DNA from 3 places in the Frankia sp. RB5 genome. Region 2 is predicted to be linked to each of the others. Evidence: riboswitches for the same ligand, from Rfam matches in the RefSeq annotation. Region 2 holds a riboswitch; each other region holds the start of a gene.

Region 1 (4,828 bases), on a different contig from region 2:
CCGGCGACGGCGGCCAGGTGGCCCAGCCGGAGCGCCGCACCGCCGGGCTCGCCGACTTCACCCTGCGTGAGGCGCACGTCCTCGACCGCCGGGGCCGCTTCGGCGCGCCCGTCGACGTCGCCGTGCGCGCCGGCGTCATCCAGGCGATCGGGCCGGGGCTGGCGCTCGACCGGTCCGCCGTCGACGTCGATGCCCGGGGGCTGTGGCTGATGCCGGGCGTGGTGGACTGCCACGCCCACGTGACCCAGTCCACCTATGATCCACTCGAGCTGATGACGACCCCGCTGTCCGGGCGCTACCTGGCCAGCGCCGGCGCGCTGCGGGCCGCGGTGCACGCCGGTGTCACCGGCCTGCGCGACGCCGGCGGTGCCGACGCCGGCCTGCGTGACGCGCTGTTCGCCGGGGTCGTCCCGGGTCCCCGCCTCACGGTCTGCGTCGTGCCGCTCAGTCGGACCGGGCGCCACGGCGACGGCGCGCTCCTCGGCCCCGGCCTGGAATCCGCGCAGGAGGTGCTCGGGCCGGAGTACCCGGGGCGCCCGGCGCACACCGTCACCGCGGCCGGCGACCTGCCCACCGCGGTGCGTGGGGTCCTGCGCGCCGGCGCCGACTGGGTGCTGATCCATGCCAGCGGCGGCGTGCTGTCGGCACCGCCGGTGCGCGGCGGGTCCGCGCCTGACCTGCCTTTCACCCGGGCCCAGCTGACCGAGGCCGTCGCCGAGGCGGCCCGCTACCGCAGGCCGGTGATGATGCACGCGCTCGGTGATCGGGCGGTGGAGACGGCGGCCGCCGCGGGCGCCCGGTCGATCGAGCACGGGATCGGCCTGGGGGAGCGGGCCGGCGCGGCGATGGCCGCGCGGGGCGTGACCCTGGTGCCCACCCTGAGCGCCTACCTCGACCTCGCCGCGCTCGCCGGCACCGGCGTGCTACCCGGCTGGGCGGTCGAACGAGCCGAGGCCACCGCCGCCGCGCTGGCCGAGACCATCGCCGTCGCCCGCGCGGCGGGTGTGTCCATCGCGCTGGGCAGCGACGCCCGGCACCACAGCCGCCACGGCGGCAACCTCGCCGAGATCACCCATCTGCGCCGCGCCGGCCTGACCCCACCCGAGGCCCTGCTCGCCGCGACCGCGAACGGAGCACGACTGTGCGGCGTCGGCGACCGGCTCGGACGCATCGAGACCGGCTATGTCCTCGACGCGATCCTGCTGGACGAGGATCCGGCCGACCTGGAGTTGTTCACCAGGCCGGATGCCGTGCGCGGCGTCTTCGTGGGCGGCCGGGCGGTGCTGGCACATCCGCGGCTGCCCGCCGAGCTCGTTCCGCCCGGCTCGCCCGTCTGGTCCGCGGCGCCCGCCGCGGGCGCGCGAACGCCGGCCGCCGGGCAGACCAGCCATCGGACCTCACCCTGACCCGTACGCCATCGGTGGGAACAGTCCCGACCTGTCGCCGGTATCCAGAACCCGAAACTCGGGAGGTGATTCCCTCCAGGATTCCGGAATGCATTGCGGGAGGTCGGAGGGTGATGTTTTCGGGCGTCTTCGAGGAGTCGGGCGGCGGGCTCCGGAGGGCGGCCGAGATGCGCGTCTGTTCGTCGGAGCTATTGTCGGAGGGGCCCCGGTCGGGTCGGTGTCGTTGCCCGTCGGGGCCTCGAGGTGGCGTCAAGGACGCCGTCCACCGACCGGAGGTGTTTGCTGTGCAGCACGCCGAAACCATCACCGAAAAGATGCGCAGGGCAATCGAGGAGTGCATGTCCTGCTCGGCATTGTGTGAGGAGACCATCTCCTACTGTATGGACATGCCGGGCAGCATGATGAGCGCCGACGACATGCGGCTGATGATGGACTGCGCGGCGGTCACCCGGACCTGCGCGGACATGATGTGCCGCATGTCGCCCTTCCACGGGGGCATGTGCGCGATGTGCGTGCGGGTGTGCGGCGCCTGCGCCGAGATGTGCGAGCGGATGCCGCGCGACGCCCAGCTCGCCCGCCTCGCCCGCGCCTGCCGGTCCTGCCTGGACAGCTGCGCGGCGATGGCCGGCGCGGCGGCCTGACACCGGTCAGGCAGCAGGCCGGCGCCTCCGGGATGCCGCGCTGAGGCCGGCACCCGGTCCCTGCGGTTCGCCCCGGCGCGTGACGCCGGGGCGAACCCGTCGCCCGAGCCGAACGCGACCGCCCTGGCGCGTGCGGTGACTGTGCGATCGCTTCCGCCGCTCACTCCGATCTGGTCCGCGTTGACGTCCAGGTCCGCCCAGGTCGGGCACGAGTCGGACATGAGCGGTGATGTGCGTCGTACACGATGCTTCGGGTGATGTCTGAGAGTTGCGACATTGCAGCGAAATGCACGCAGCGTCATGGGTGTGTCCGTGGTTTCGCACGGAACAAGTACTTGTAACTACCCAGGGTAGTTCGCTACGGTTGCCGGGCACACGTTGCTCCGGGCTGACGCCGAGTTCTGCCCCCGGCCCGGGGTCCCTCCGAGACAGCTGGGGCAGAAGCGGGGGAACCAGGTTCCGCCGGGCGGTCCCGTCACGATCGCCCTTGGGGTTAAGTCGTCTGCACGCAGGCGACCGGGCTTCCCGGCCCGCACCCGACAGCTAACCTCGCAGGCGTACGGGAAGGACTCCACGTTGCCTGTGCCTCGGGAACTCCTCCGGCCGGCCGGCCCGGCCAAGCGGGTCGCCAGATCGGTCGGCGCCTTCTACGGTCCGCGACGGGCCTGGTGGGAGCTGCCCACGTCCTGACGGGGCGACGGGTGGTGGTCGCCGATCGCTCGCCGCCGTCCCATCGTTCTCGCACGGTTTTCGCGGCCTGCCCTAGGTCCTGCCGTGCCGTTCTCGTCGCCGCGCGCCGCCGCTGAGGCGGTGGCCCGGTGAACTGGTCATTCCTCCTGACCTGATCGCCGTTCATGCCGGGGCGTGATCCCTGACCGTGTCCGACCGCGCCGCTCGGTATCGACTGCTTTCCTCATGCACCTGAACAGGGCTCACCGACATTAATTAGTCCGTGCTGCCCCTAAATTTCCGTGCTCATTTTTGGCCGCATCTTCGACGGCCATTGAACTCCCGTATCTGCGCTTGCCGACACCGAAAGAGATGTCAAAGAATGGCTAAGGGAAAGCATCGTAAGCGCGCGGCGCGGCGCCGGGGCGCCACCATTGCCGCGGCCGGCGTGCTCGGCGCGGGCGTCAGCATGCTCGCCACGGCGGGTCCCGCGAGCGCTGCCACCGGCGCGGTGTCCGACGTGACGATCGCCCAGGTGGCCGCGAACGCCGGCCTGTCCGGATGCAGCGGGGTGCCGCTGTCGACCTGGGTGGCCGTGGCCCTCGCCGAGTCCGGTGGGAACACCTTCGCGCACGCCACCGCGGGCGAGGACTCCCGCGGCCTCTGGCAGATCAACATGCGGGCGCACGCCGGCTGGGTGGGCTCACGCAACCTCTACGACCCGGCCACCAACGCCTGGGCGGCCAAGCAGGTCTGCTCCAGTCAGGGCGTCCGCGCCTGGAGCACCTGGACCAACGGCATGTACACCCGCTTCACCGCGCGCGGTCAGGCGGCCGCGAGCGCGGTGGGCGGCGGCGCGGCCATCCGCACCATCTCCTACACAGCCGCGCCGGTCGCCGCGCCGGTCGCCGCGCCGGTCGCGAAGGCCGCCGGCTACCCGTCGCTGGTCAGCGGGCTGGGCTATCGCGACGACGTCCGGCGCATCCAGCAGAAGCTCGCGGACCTCGGTTACCCGATCCAGGTCGACGGGCAGTTCGGCTACCAGACGAACCACATGGTGAGGGACTACCAGCTCAAGCATGGGCTGCTGGTGGACGGTGTGGTCGGGCCGCAGACCAGCGCGAGCCTCGGGCTTTAGCGCCAGGCCGACGGCGGTGCGTGTCACGGCGCCGCCCGTGGGTGTTCCCGACCCATGGGCGGCGCCGTCGCGTGTCCGACGCATGGCAGGACTACCCGCGCGCCGCCCGGGGTATTCCCTGCACCGGCCCACCTGGGCCGCCGGTCCCCGCAGGCAGACGAGTACGGGGTCCGCCCGGGAAAGATTCTCCGTCTGCTGAGGATCTCCGACCGACAAGGATCATCATGGTCGACGAGCGCGCGACCGTGCCGGATCTGGCCATCCGGTGCGGACCTCGGGTTCCCGGCATGTCCGTCGTGGAGCCCTCGTCGTGGGGCGGCTCCGCCACCCGCTGGCGCGGGCCCGGCGCGCTGTTCGCCGTGCTGGGGCCGCTGGAGGTCTGGCGTCCGTCAGGGGACCAGGTGCGCATCGACCAACGCAAGAAGAGGGCGCTGCTGCTGACGCTGCTGCTGCACGCGGACCGCTGGACGTCCATCGAGGAGATGCGGCTGGCGCTGTGGCAGGACTCGCCGCCGCGCTCGGCGCTCGGGAACATCAAGACCTACCTCTCGGAGCTGCGCCACACGCTGCCCCCACCGCCCGGCGCCCCCGCGGACCGTCGGCACGTGGCGGCAGTCGGCCCTGGTTCGGGGGTGCTGTTCCGGCCGGTGGGACCGGGACGAATCGAGAGCCGGCCCGGCCACTACCGCCTGATCGTCCAGCCCGACGAGATCGACCTCGTCCGGTTCGAGCAGGATGTCGAGCGAGGCCGCGCCGCGGTCCGGGACGGATCGCCGCGCCGCGCGGTGGGCCTGTTCGAACGAGCCCTCGGCTGGTGGCGGGGCGACGCGTTCGACGAGCTGCCCGCCGAGGTGGCCGGAACCGAAAGCCTGCGCCTGGAGGAATCCCGGTGGGCGGTGCACGAGGACCTCATCGACGCGCGGCTCGCGCTCGGCGAGTTCGACGAGGTGCTGCCCGTGCTGCGCGCGTTCACC
Region 2 (4,828 bases):
TTGCGGCGTTTCCCGGCGGGCGGTGTGGTTCGGTTGGATCGTGGCATCGAATCCCCTTGCCGGCTGGTGGGGCAAGAACAAGCGAACCGTGTACATCGTCGCGGCGGTCATCGTCGTGCTGTATCTGTTCATCGGCAACAACGGTGGCACCAAGACCAAGCGGGTCACCATGCCGAAGGAGTACGGCTCGGCGGGGCGGGAGCTGCTCGTGCACGCACCAGGCCATCCGAAGAACCCGATCCCGCTCGTGCTGATCCTGCACGACGACAACGCGGCCGCGAAGAACCTTGACCATGACAGCGGCGCGGGCTCCGTGGCGAACAGCGAGGACTTCGCGGTCGCCTATCCGGAGGCGGTCGGTGGACTGTGGCGCATCGACGGGCCGGACAGCCCCGACGCCCAGTACATCCGGGACGTGGTCAGCTTCGTCGCCGACAGGAAGAGCAAGATCGACCTGAACCAGGTGTACATCTGGGGCGTCGGTGAAGGCGCCCGGCTCGCCCAGACGACCGTCTGCGGCGGCGCGAAGCCGGTCTTCGCGGCCGTCGGCGTCGTCGGGCAGTTCACCCAGGAGCCGCAGTCCCCCTGCCCCGCTCGGGCCCCGCAGGAGCGGGTGGCCGAGACGAAGTGGAACAAGAAGGTCAGCGAGGCGCTGTGGAAGGCGTCCGAACCGCACCGCCTGCCCACCGCCTGACGGCCCGCCAGCAGCCCGTCCAGGCCCGCGCCGTACGGATGTGGGCCGGGCGGGCCGAGCGGCTGGCCTGTGACACCTGGGTTCTGTGACCTGGGCGCACCTGTCACACCTGGGCGCACTGTCACACCTGGGCACACCGTGATGACGGAGAACGGGGTCCGTCGATGCCGCCGGGAGGGGGGTAGCGGCATCGACGGACCCGCGGCCGTGGCTCCCGAAGGCCCGCCGGCCTTCCGCTGCGGATGGGGGGGGAATCCGAGGGAAGGCCGGCGGGGTCGGGGGCCTTCCGGCCGGACGGACGTCAGATGGGGGGGAGATCTGACGTCCGTCCGGCCGGAAGGAGACGCGACTTCGGCCGGGGTCAGGCGCAGGCACGGTCAGGCAGGCACGGTCGGGCACGGCGAACTACGGGGACGGCGTGAGGCGCCCCGCGGGACCAGGCGGACCGTGATCAGGCGGGCGGTGTCAGGGCCCGGCCGATGCTCGTCCTGGGCGGTACTCGTCCGGGTCAGCGGCGATGGTGACCCACACGGCGAAGAAGCGACGCCTACATGGAGTGGCGGGCGTCAGAGCGCATGGCGGCGAGCGCCGAGGCGCCGAGCCGGCGGCACGGACTCTGTCTGGTGGTCGCGGCCGGAGGGGGGAGGCCGCGACCCGGGAGTCTGGGACGCCGGGGAACGGCTCCTAGAGGACTCGGCCGACGTAGTAGGAGGTCGTGTAGATCTTCTGGAGCTTCACGACGTCACCGGTGTGCGGCGCGACCCACATCTTGCCGTCGCCGGCGTAGATGCCGACGTGGTAGATGTTGCCGGGCGTGCCGAGGAAGATCAGGTCGCCGGGCTGCTTGTTGTACATCGAGACCCGGGTAGAGGCGGCGAACTGGGCGTCCGTCGTCCGCGGCACCGTCTTGCCGAGCTGCTTGTAGATGTACTGGACGAGGCCGGAGCAGTCGAAGGAGCTGGGCCCCTCGGCGCCGTAGACGTAGGGCTTGCCCGCCTGCAGCGAGGCCAGGTAGACGGCCTTCTCGCCGATGGAGCTGGTCGGCACCGGCACCGAGACGTTGACCTCGGGGGTGTCGACCCGCACGCCGGCGCTCCGCGAGACCGAGGCGGTCGGCTGCGGGGCCACCGTCAGCGTGGCGTCGTTGGACGAGCGGGCGGACTGCAGGGCGTCGGTGCCGTCGAAGATGGCGGTGACGCTCGTCGTGGTGAGCACCCGCGCCGTGTAGGAGGCGTAGCCGCGCGAGTCCGTCTGCAGGTGCTTGAAGGTGGCCCACCCGGTGGGGAGCTTCACCTGGACCTTGACGAGCTGGTTCGCGAGCGGCTCGTTCGTCGCCTGGTTGTACAGCGAGAACCCGACGTTGATCGCCTCGTTGGCGTCAACGGTCTGCTGGGGGGTGGTGCTCCGCAGACCAACCTGGATCTTGCCGGACAGCGGCGGCGCGTCGACGCCGTTCGTCATGCCCAGCGTCGCGCCGGAGGTGCCGCCATGGGCACTCACGGCCGCCGCGGCGATGCTGCCACCCAGGGCGGCGCGCGAACCGATCTGCGCGGCCAGGGTGACCGGAGCCGTGTTCGTCGACTCGTCCGAGGGGGCGGCGGCGTGAACGTCAGTGGCGCAGCCGGCCAGGGCCACCCCGGAGACCGCGACGGTCCCGGTGGTCATCGCGGCGAAGGCGCGAGCGCGGGCCCTGCTACGGGCGACCGGCGCGGTGGACGGGGCGCGGTGACGGCCGCGACCTGCGATCCGCGAATCTTCGTCGAGCTGCACGCTTTGCGCGGACAACGGTGTATTCCTTCCCGTACGCCTGCGAAGTGAGCTGTCGGGTTCGGGCTGGGCTTGCCCGGTCCGAGGGCGTGACCTTCACGCGCCTCGGACTTCACCCCTAGACCGGCGCCGCGGATCGGTGCCAGCCGGTGGAGGTGGGTCCCCCGCTCCTGCCCCATGTGACGACTCGGAGGGGACACCGGGGCCGGGGGCAGGATTCGGCGTTCGGCCCGGTGTTGTCGTGACGTCGGCGTGAGACTAGTCCACTTGGAGGGGGTGGGTAAACACTAGTCCTTCCCAACTACAGCCAGTGTGCGCTGATGTGCCCGCCGCGCGAAGCCCTCTCCCAGTCTGGCTACCGCTGTCCCGGATCGGCCCCCCATCCCGAAAAACCCTTCCTGTCCTGCGGTTCTGGCGGGCATTCGAGGGCCTGGGAGGGATGCGGAGAAGGGGGTGAACGAGAGTGCCACCCCGGTCGTGCGGCTTCGGGTTGAGTCGGTTCGAGAACAGAAAGTAATTGCTTGCCGCGGGCCCGCCGCAGCGTCTCGGGGCGTCCAGGACGCCGCCGGAGGCGGGTTCGGCGAAGGGCGGCCCGGCCCGAGGTCGCCGCGGATCGTGACGGAGGGATCGCCGAAAGGTGACGCGGGCGGGTGGATGGCTGCGGCGGCCCGGCAGGGCGCGGTGGCCCGGGAGTCAGCGCCCCCGCGCGCGCCGGCTGAGGAAGCCGGCGGCGTCGAGCACCTGAAGCTCGACGGCGAGCTCGTGGACCTCGCGGGGCAGCGACCGGTGGTGGCGCAGCGCGGTGACGGCGGCGCGGGCGCGGTCGGCCAGCTCGTCGAGTGCGTGCTGGCGCTGGCGCATGCGGGCCCGCTCCTCCTGGATGGTCCGCACGGTGTCCTCCTGCCAGCGCCGGGTCCGCACGAGGTGCTCGCTGGCGTCCTTGGCCTGCTGCTCGGCGTCCTCCAGCCGGCTCAGGAGCGTGTCGAGGTCCTCAAGGCGGCTCGCGAGCTCGGCGATGAGGTCGCCCCGGTCGGGGAGGGTGGCGGTCTCTCGCCGCTTGGGGTCAGACGAGGGCATGTACTCCCCTGGCGGGTGGGGGGATCGGTGGGGACCACACCGAGCGGCAGGCACGCGTCCCGGCTGCTCCGACACGGTTGGTTACGGTAGCTGACGAAGGTGGCCGGGTGTAACCCATCGTACGGATACGTCATGACTGTCGACTCATGGCAAGAAAGAGCTATGGGTCGGCTACCCGCGCCAGCGATTTTAGGGCTTATAGCACCCAACATGTTGTTTCTATGGACATTTGCCCGATCTCGCGCCACTCACACCCAACGAGCCGACGCGGCGGTGAATGCCGCCGGGCCGGCCGTCTCGCACCCGGTCCGGCGCACTGTCGGCAACCTATCACCGTGTGTGACAGATCGGCCGGTTGCCGCGGGTCGGGTGGGGCTGCCCGCGGCCCGCGACCGGACCCGCGCCGCCCGTGTGGGCGGCGAACACGTCCTACAGCCAGCCGTTGCGCTTGAACGCCCGATAGAGAAACAGGCAGGCCACGGCCATCAGCGTGAGAACGGCCGGATATCCCCAGGTCTGGCGCAGTTCCGGCATGTGCTCGAAGTTCATTCCGTAGATTCCTGCCAGGGCGGTGGGGACGGCGGCGATCGCCACCCAGGCGCTGATCCGGCGCATGTCCTCGTTCTGCGCGATGGTGAGCTGGGTCAGGGTGGCCTGCAGAACCGACGAGAGCAGCTCGTCGAAGTGCGAGATGCGCTCACTGACCTGTTCAAGGTGGTCGGCGACGTCCCGGAAGTACCGCCGCATGGCCACGTCGATCATGCGCGGGCTGTCCGAGGTGAGCGTGCGCAGCGGCCCGGCCAGCGGCTGGACGGCGTGCTTGAGCTCCAGCAGCTCCCGTTTCATCTGGTAGGCGGTTTCCGTGGACGGAGCGCGTTCGCGCCGGAACACTCCGGCCTCGATCTGGTCGATGTCGACCTGGATCTTTTCCACCGTGTCCACGTAGTCGTCCACGATGCTGTCGCAGATCGCGTGCAGCACCGCGGTGGGACCGTGCCGCAGCATCTCCGGGGCGGCCTCCAGCCGGCCCCGCAGCTTCGTCATCTCGCCATGCTGGCCGTGGCGCACCGTCACGACGAAGTCCTCACCGAGAAAGATCATGATCTCTCCGGTGGTGACGACCTCCGAGGTTCCGGTGACCTCCGTGTGGGCGACGTAGGTCGTCGTCTTGAGCACCATGAACAGGTGGTTCTCGTAGTACTCCAGCTTGGGCCGCTGCCCGCCGGTGACCGCGTCCTCCACGGCGAGCAGGTCCAGCCCATACTCCTCGGCGACCGCCACGAGCTGCTC
Region 3 (4,828 bases), on a different contig from region 2:
GCACACCAGCACGTCCACCCAGCCGACCTGCTGTGCCACCTCTCGTGCCAGTCCTTCATAGGCCGCCACGTTGTCCGGGTTGTGGTACTGGTCTGGGCAGTACGCGCCGGAATGCTCGCCGAGCAGTGCCTGGACCCGGTCCCGCCGGGCCTGCTGCCAGCCCCCGGTCGGATGAGGCCGGTCGACGATCTCTAGTCGAGTGCCGTAGGCGGTCAGCAGGCGGTGCATGAGCGGTTCCAGGCCCGGATCGGTCACCAGGATGATCGGGTGGCCGTAGACGATTCCTGCCAGGGCCAAGCCGAGCCCCAGCGTGCCGCTGGTCGACTCGACTACCGCGCGGCCAGGAGCGAGTTCACCGCGTTCTCGGGCACAAGCCACCATGTGCAGGGCAGGCCGGTCCTTAATACCACCCGGATTGTGGCCCTCCAAATTCGCCCAGAACCCGCCAGCGCTACCGAAACAGACGTCGGGAATCCAAAGAACTGGCGTGTCGCCGACCACGCTCGCTGGGGAGTCCGCCATCGGCGGCGTACCAAGCGACTGACCCGGGATCGGGGGGATACGTGCAACAACGGTTTTCCGCATAGCGGATATCCTTCACAAGTAAGACCATCGCGAGATGATGGAATACCGAACGCATTCGTCGGTCGCGGTCCACATTTTCGCGCCCCCGTCAGAGGGCTGCGACGAGGAGCCGGCGCGGGGTCGGCAGGCCACCTGCTCAACTTCGGCGGCGGCGACCACGCGGGTCACAGCACGGAGGGGCGATCAGACGTTCGCACTCAAAGCGAGGCGAGTATCAGGTCCGCAGCACACACAGCTGTGCCAGCTGGCACGGGAGGCGGTCAGGAGCAACCGTCTGGAGTCGGGCGCGGGGACGGCCTGAAACGAACAAGACCAGGGCGGACAGCAGGAAGGCGGCTGCAGTCAACGCGAACACCGAACCCACAGCGGGGATCAAACCCGTGGCGCCCAAGAGAACCAGATCGGCGATCCGGTCGGGGCAATGAAATCCGCCATCATGATGGCTCTCTGTGCCCACCGCGGATGAAGCATGATGGTGTTCTCCCACGCTCACGAGGCTGGCGCCGCCCAGCGCCTCAAAGCCGCGCTCCGAGTGCTCCGCAGACCCGCACAGCGACGCCGAGAGTAGCATGCTCGCGAGCGCCGCGAGCAGGACAAGAGCCGTGGCGGTTCGCCATCCCAGCATCCTGTCGCGACTGGCCATCACAGCGTAAGGCTATCTCACCGAGAGAGAACGGCTAGCACTGTCAGGCCACCGGGCCCGGCCTGACCGCAAAGGCCACAGTTGTCGCCGCCTCAGAAGAGGTAGTCTAGACGTGGATAGCCTCCCCGGAGCTCGTCCAATGCATGGAAAACGTAGGCACCTGTGCACCTTCGCCACCGGCGCCGATTACCAATATAACTACTTTTCCTGAAAGTGGTAGACAGGCCATCGATGCCACCGGAAAGGGACAGCCATCAGCGCGAGTCGGCGGACCTGCTGCGGGTGGCCGCCCGTCGCGCACAGCCTGCCCGGTAGGATGGTGAGCGGGCCGAATGGATAGTGGTCGTCTTGGCTGAAGTAGAGTTCGCTCAGCGGCCTTCCGCCGGTGCCAGCTGGGATGTCCGGCCGCGCCGCGCCTCCTCGAAACGATCACAGTCCGGGTCGGTGGCGAACACCTCCTGAGTCGGCCGCTGGTGCAGGTCGAAGCGGCCGGCTTTCAGCTCGAACGGCGCGAACGGTGCAAGCGCGGAATCGTCAAACGGCTGGTGGCCCGCAAGCCGCAGGCGGACCAGGCCAACCCGACGGCCGTGCCGACTACCGACCTCGACGCCGACGCCGACGCCGACGCCGACGCCGAATGATGCGGGAGGTGGATCAGTACCTGTCTGCCGATCGTGTGCGGCGTCAGCGCCCCCGATTCGGCGATCGGTGAGGAAGAAGAAGCGCCTCACGTCACGGTGCACGGGTGGGCCGTGGCACGGCCACCGCGATTCCCCCTCGACACGCTGCTGTGCAGCTTCTCGTGAGGATCACGCGGTGGCCGTCTCACGTCACCGACCGGCATTCCGGCGAGTTGTCAGACGATCACGATCATAAACAGGGCGGTGAACTCCACGCGGCGTCCGGCCGTGTTACTGGTGGACGCGGCCTACGGAGTAGGACGACGTCCAGATTTTCTCAAGTTTCACCACGTCGCCGGACTTCGGTGCCACCCACATCTTCCCTCCGCCCGCATAGATTCCTTCATGATAAATGCCGCCGGGTGCACCGAAGAAAATAAGATCCCCGGGCTGTTCGGATCCCTGGGCGATGCGGGTGGTCGCTGCGTACTGCTGATCGGTGGTGCGGGGAAGTGTCTTGCCAAGTTGCCGGTAGATGTACTGCACCAGACCGGAGCAGTCGAAGCTGCTGGGCCCGGTCGCACCCCACACGTATGGTTTACCGGCCTGCAGCGACGCCAGATAGACTGCCTTCTCCCCGATACTCGTCGCCCCGGTGACGGCTCCGGCAGATGCGGGCTCGGGCTCGGGCTGGGGCAGGGCAACCGAGGTTCGCGTTGCGCCTCCGGACGTACGCGTTGGTGAGGTCGACGCCGCGGCCGGCTGCGGTTCGGGGCGAACCCGGACGATCGCTGGTCCGTATGTCGCGGCCCCGAACGAGTCGTTCCCGGTGAACAGGGCCCTGACGGACGTGGTGGTCAGGACCCTCGCGGTATAGCCGGCGTAGCCGCGCCCATCTGTCCGGAGAATCTTGAACGTCGTCCATCCCGTCGGGAACTGTGCCTGCACGAGGATGTCCTGGTTGGCCACCGCCCTGCCGGTGCCGTCAGTCAGCCGGAATCCGACATCGATCGGCTCCTCGGCGCCGACCGTCATGTCGGCGACGACGGGGGCGACTGTGGCCGACGCGCGTACGGTCGTGGTGGACGGAGTGGCCTGGCGCGGCACCAGCGCCGCCGGGGCCGCGGGGATGGTGGTCCTGCTTCCCACCGCGGCGCCGAGTGCGCCCGCGGCGGCGATCCTCGTCTCCCCGGTTTCCGGATCACCAGAGGAGTCCCCGTGGGTACTGGCCAGGGCGATGCCTGAGATCGCCATGGTGCCCGTCGTGATCGCGGCGACCGTCGCCCGGGCCGAGGTCCGTGCGAGCAGCGAACGGGCAGACGCGGAGGCGCGGTGTCGTCCCCGCCCTGATCCTGCGGGTTGGTCTTCGGAGGAGTAGATCTCGGCCGAATACACATGAGCCCTTTCCCGGGCGCCTACGAGGTGAGCTGTCGGGTTCGGGCGGGGAGCCCGGCCAGCACATCAAGGCAGCTGGCTTCACCCCAAGGACGCCTGCCGAGGCAGGACGCCCGGAGGAACGTGGTTCCCCCGCTCCTGTCCCGGCCGCGCGTGGAGGGGGCACCGGACCGGGGACAGGACTCGGCGTGCGGTCCGATGCTGCTAGGCGGAGACAAACTACCACTACACGGCATAGTAGACAGAAGTAGGCCGGGGTCGACGGGCGGGAGGGGTGACCACCTCGTGCCGGGACGGCCAGCCGGCCCGCTCTCCCCAGGAGGGATCATCTCGCCACCAGACGGGCGCGGAGCGTCGACCCACCGAGCCTGGTTCGGAGACCGTCGGGATCTCAGAGGCAGTGGTAGCCGAGGTCGCTCAGGGCGGGCATGGTGACGGCCGCGAGTGGTGTGAGGAGCAGCGCGGCGATCAGCAGCGCCCGCGCCGCGACGGCGGGGCCGCCAAGCGGCTCCCGCGCGGTGAGCAGGCGCAGGACCCGTTGGCGGACCGCGGTGCTTCCCATGCCCAGGGCGGACACGGGTGGGGCGGCGAGACGCAGGACGGCGTGGGCGACGGTGTGCCGGGGGCAGTGGCGGGTCGCGCCGTCGTCGGCGGCGAGTTCGACGAGCCGCCGCAGCTCGCCGGGCATGTCCTCGAAGAGGGGGACGGGCCCGAACGCGCGGTCGAGGATCGCGGCGCCGGTCAGGATGAGGTGGTGCCGGCCGCGCAGATGGGTCCGCTCGTGGGCGATCACCGCGTGGAGCTCGCCGGGCGGCAGGGCGTGCAGCGCTCCCGCGGTCAGGACGACGGTGGCGTCCCTTCCCGGCAGGCAGAACGCGCTGGGTTGGGGGTGGTCGAGGACGAAGACGTCCAGCGCCGGGTGGAAGCGGCCGACGAGGCGGATCTCGCGGCGGTGGCGGCGCCGCACCCGGCGCTGCAGGACAGTGACGGCTACGATGGCGTACCCGAGCCGCAGCGCCACGCCGAGGACGCCGGCGGCGCCCACCGCCTGCGGCACTGTCCAGGTGGGTACGGGCAGCTGATGGTCCGCCCAGTCGCACCACTGCACCAGCAGGACAAGCAGATCACCGAGAGCGTGAACGGGCACGACCAGCAGGAGCGGCGCGAGGATCACGGTAGCGACGGCGGATGCCGCCGCGGCGAGCCACATGCTGATCGCCAGCCGGGGCGCGCGGGACGTCCACGAGGCCGCGGACAGCGGGCGCGGGAGTCCGACCGTGACGAGCAGGGCGTAGGCGATCAGCCCGGTGGAAATCACGCCGGCGGCGTCCTCTCACTGCCCGGCGTCCGCTGGCTCTCGTGCCACTGCACGGCGCCGCGCAACGTCTCGTACTCCGCCGGGTTCATGGTCTCGACGAAGTGCAGCAGCGCCAGGCCCCGGTCCTCGGCCCCCGAGAGCACCTCGCTCATCATCCGGGCCGTGTACGCGCTGCGGCTCAGCGCCGGCTGATAGAGATACGACCTCCCCGACCGCTCCCGGGTCAGCCAGCCCTTGCGGTACAGCCGGTCCATCACGGTCATCACC

The links. A riboswitch is a leader RNA that binds a small molecule or an ion and turns the genes downstream of it on or off. The one in region 2 is predicted to bind cyclic di-AMP.
Region 1: linked by a shared signal. The riboswitch ahead of AC6EXY_RS23750 (peptidoglycan-binding protein) and the one ahead of AC6EXY_RS14530 (C40 family peptidase) in region 2 are both predicted to bind cyclic di-AMP.
Region 3: linked by a shared signal. The riboswitch ahead of AC6EXY_RS10405 (C40 family peptidase) and the one ahead of AC6EXY_RS14530 (C40 family peptidase) in region 2 are both predicted to bind cyclic di-AMP.

The regions. Positions count from the first base shown of each region.
Region 1 covers NZ_JCBATA010000051.1:51,113-55,940, reverse strand. Annotated here, with positions in the region: gene AC6EXY_RS23760 (amidohydrolase family protein) at 1-1,406, shown strand, start outside; gene AC6EXY_RS23755 (four-helix bundle copper-binding protein) at 1,691-2,047, shown strand; cyclic di-AMP (ydaO/yuaA leader) riboswitch at 2,468-2,619, shown strand; gene AC6EXY_RS23750 (peptidoglycan-binding protein) at 3,099-3,854, shown strand; gene AC6EXY_RS23745 (AfsR/SARP family transcriptional regulator) at 4,079-4,828, shown strand, end outside.
Region 2 covers NZ_JCBATA010000023.1:59,054-63,881, forward strand. Annotated here, with positions in the region: gene AC6EXY_RS14525 (alpha/beta hydrolase family protein) at 41-694, shown strand; gene AC6EXY_RS14530 (C40 family peptidase) at 1,379-2,479, opposite strand; cyclic di-AMP (ydaO/yuaA leader) riboswitch at 2,485-2,664, opposite strand; gene AC6EXY_RS14535 (hypothetical protein) at 3,155-3,538, opposite strand; gene corA (magnesium/cobalt transporter CorA) at 3,968-4,828, opposite strand, start outside.
Region 3 covers NZ_JCBATA010000015.1:119,904-124,731, forward strand. Annotated here, with positions in the region: gene AC6EXY_RS10390 (PLP-dependent cysteine synthase family protein) at 1-585, opposite strand, end outside; gene AC6EXY_RS10395 (hypothetical protein) at 800-1,228, opposite strand; gene AC6EXY_RS10400 (hypothetical protein) at 1,702-1,869, shown strand; gene AC6EXY_RS10405 (C40 family peptidase) at 2,140-3,102, opposite strand; cyclic di-AMP (ydaO/yuaA leader) riboswitch at 3,246-3,402, opposite strand; gene AC6EXY_RS10410 (M56 family metallopeptidase) at 3,635-4,561, opposite strand; gene AC6EXY_RS10415 (BlaI/MecI/CopY family transcriptional regulator) at 4,558-4,828, opposite strand, start outside.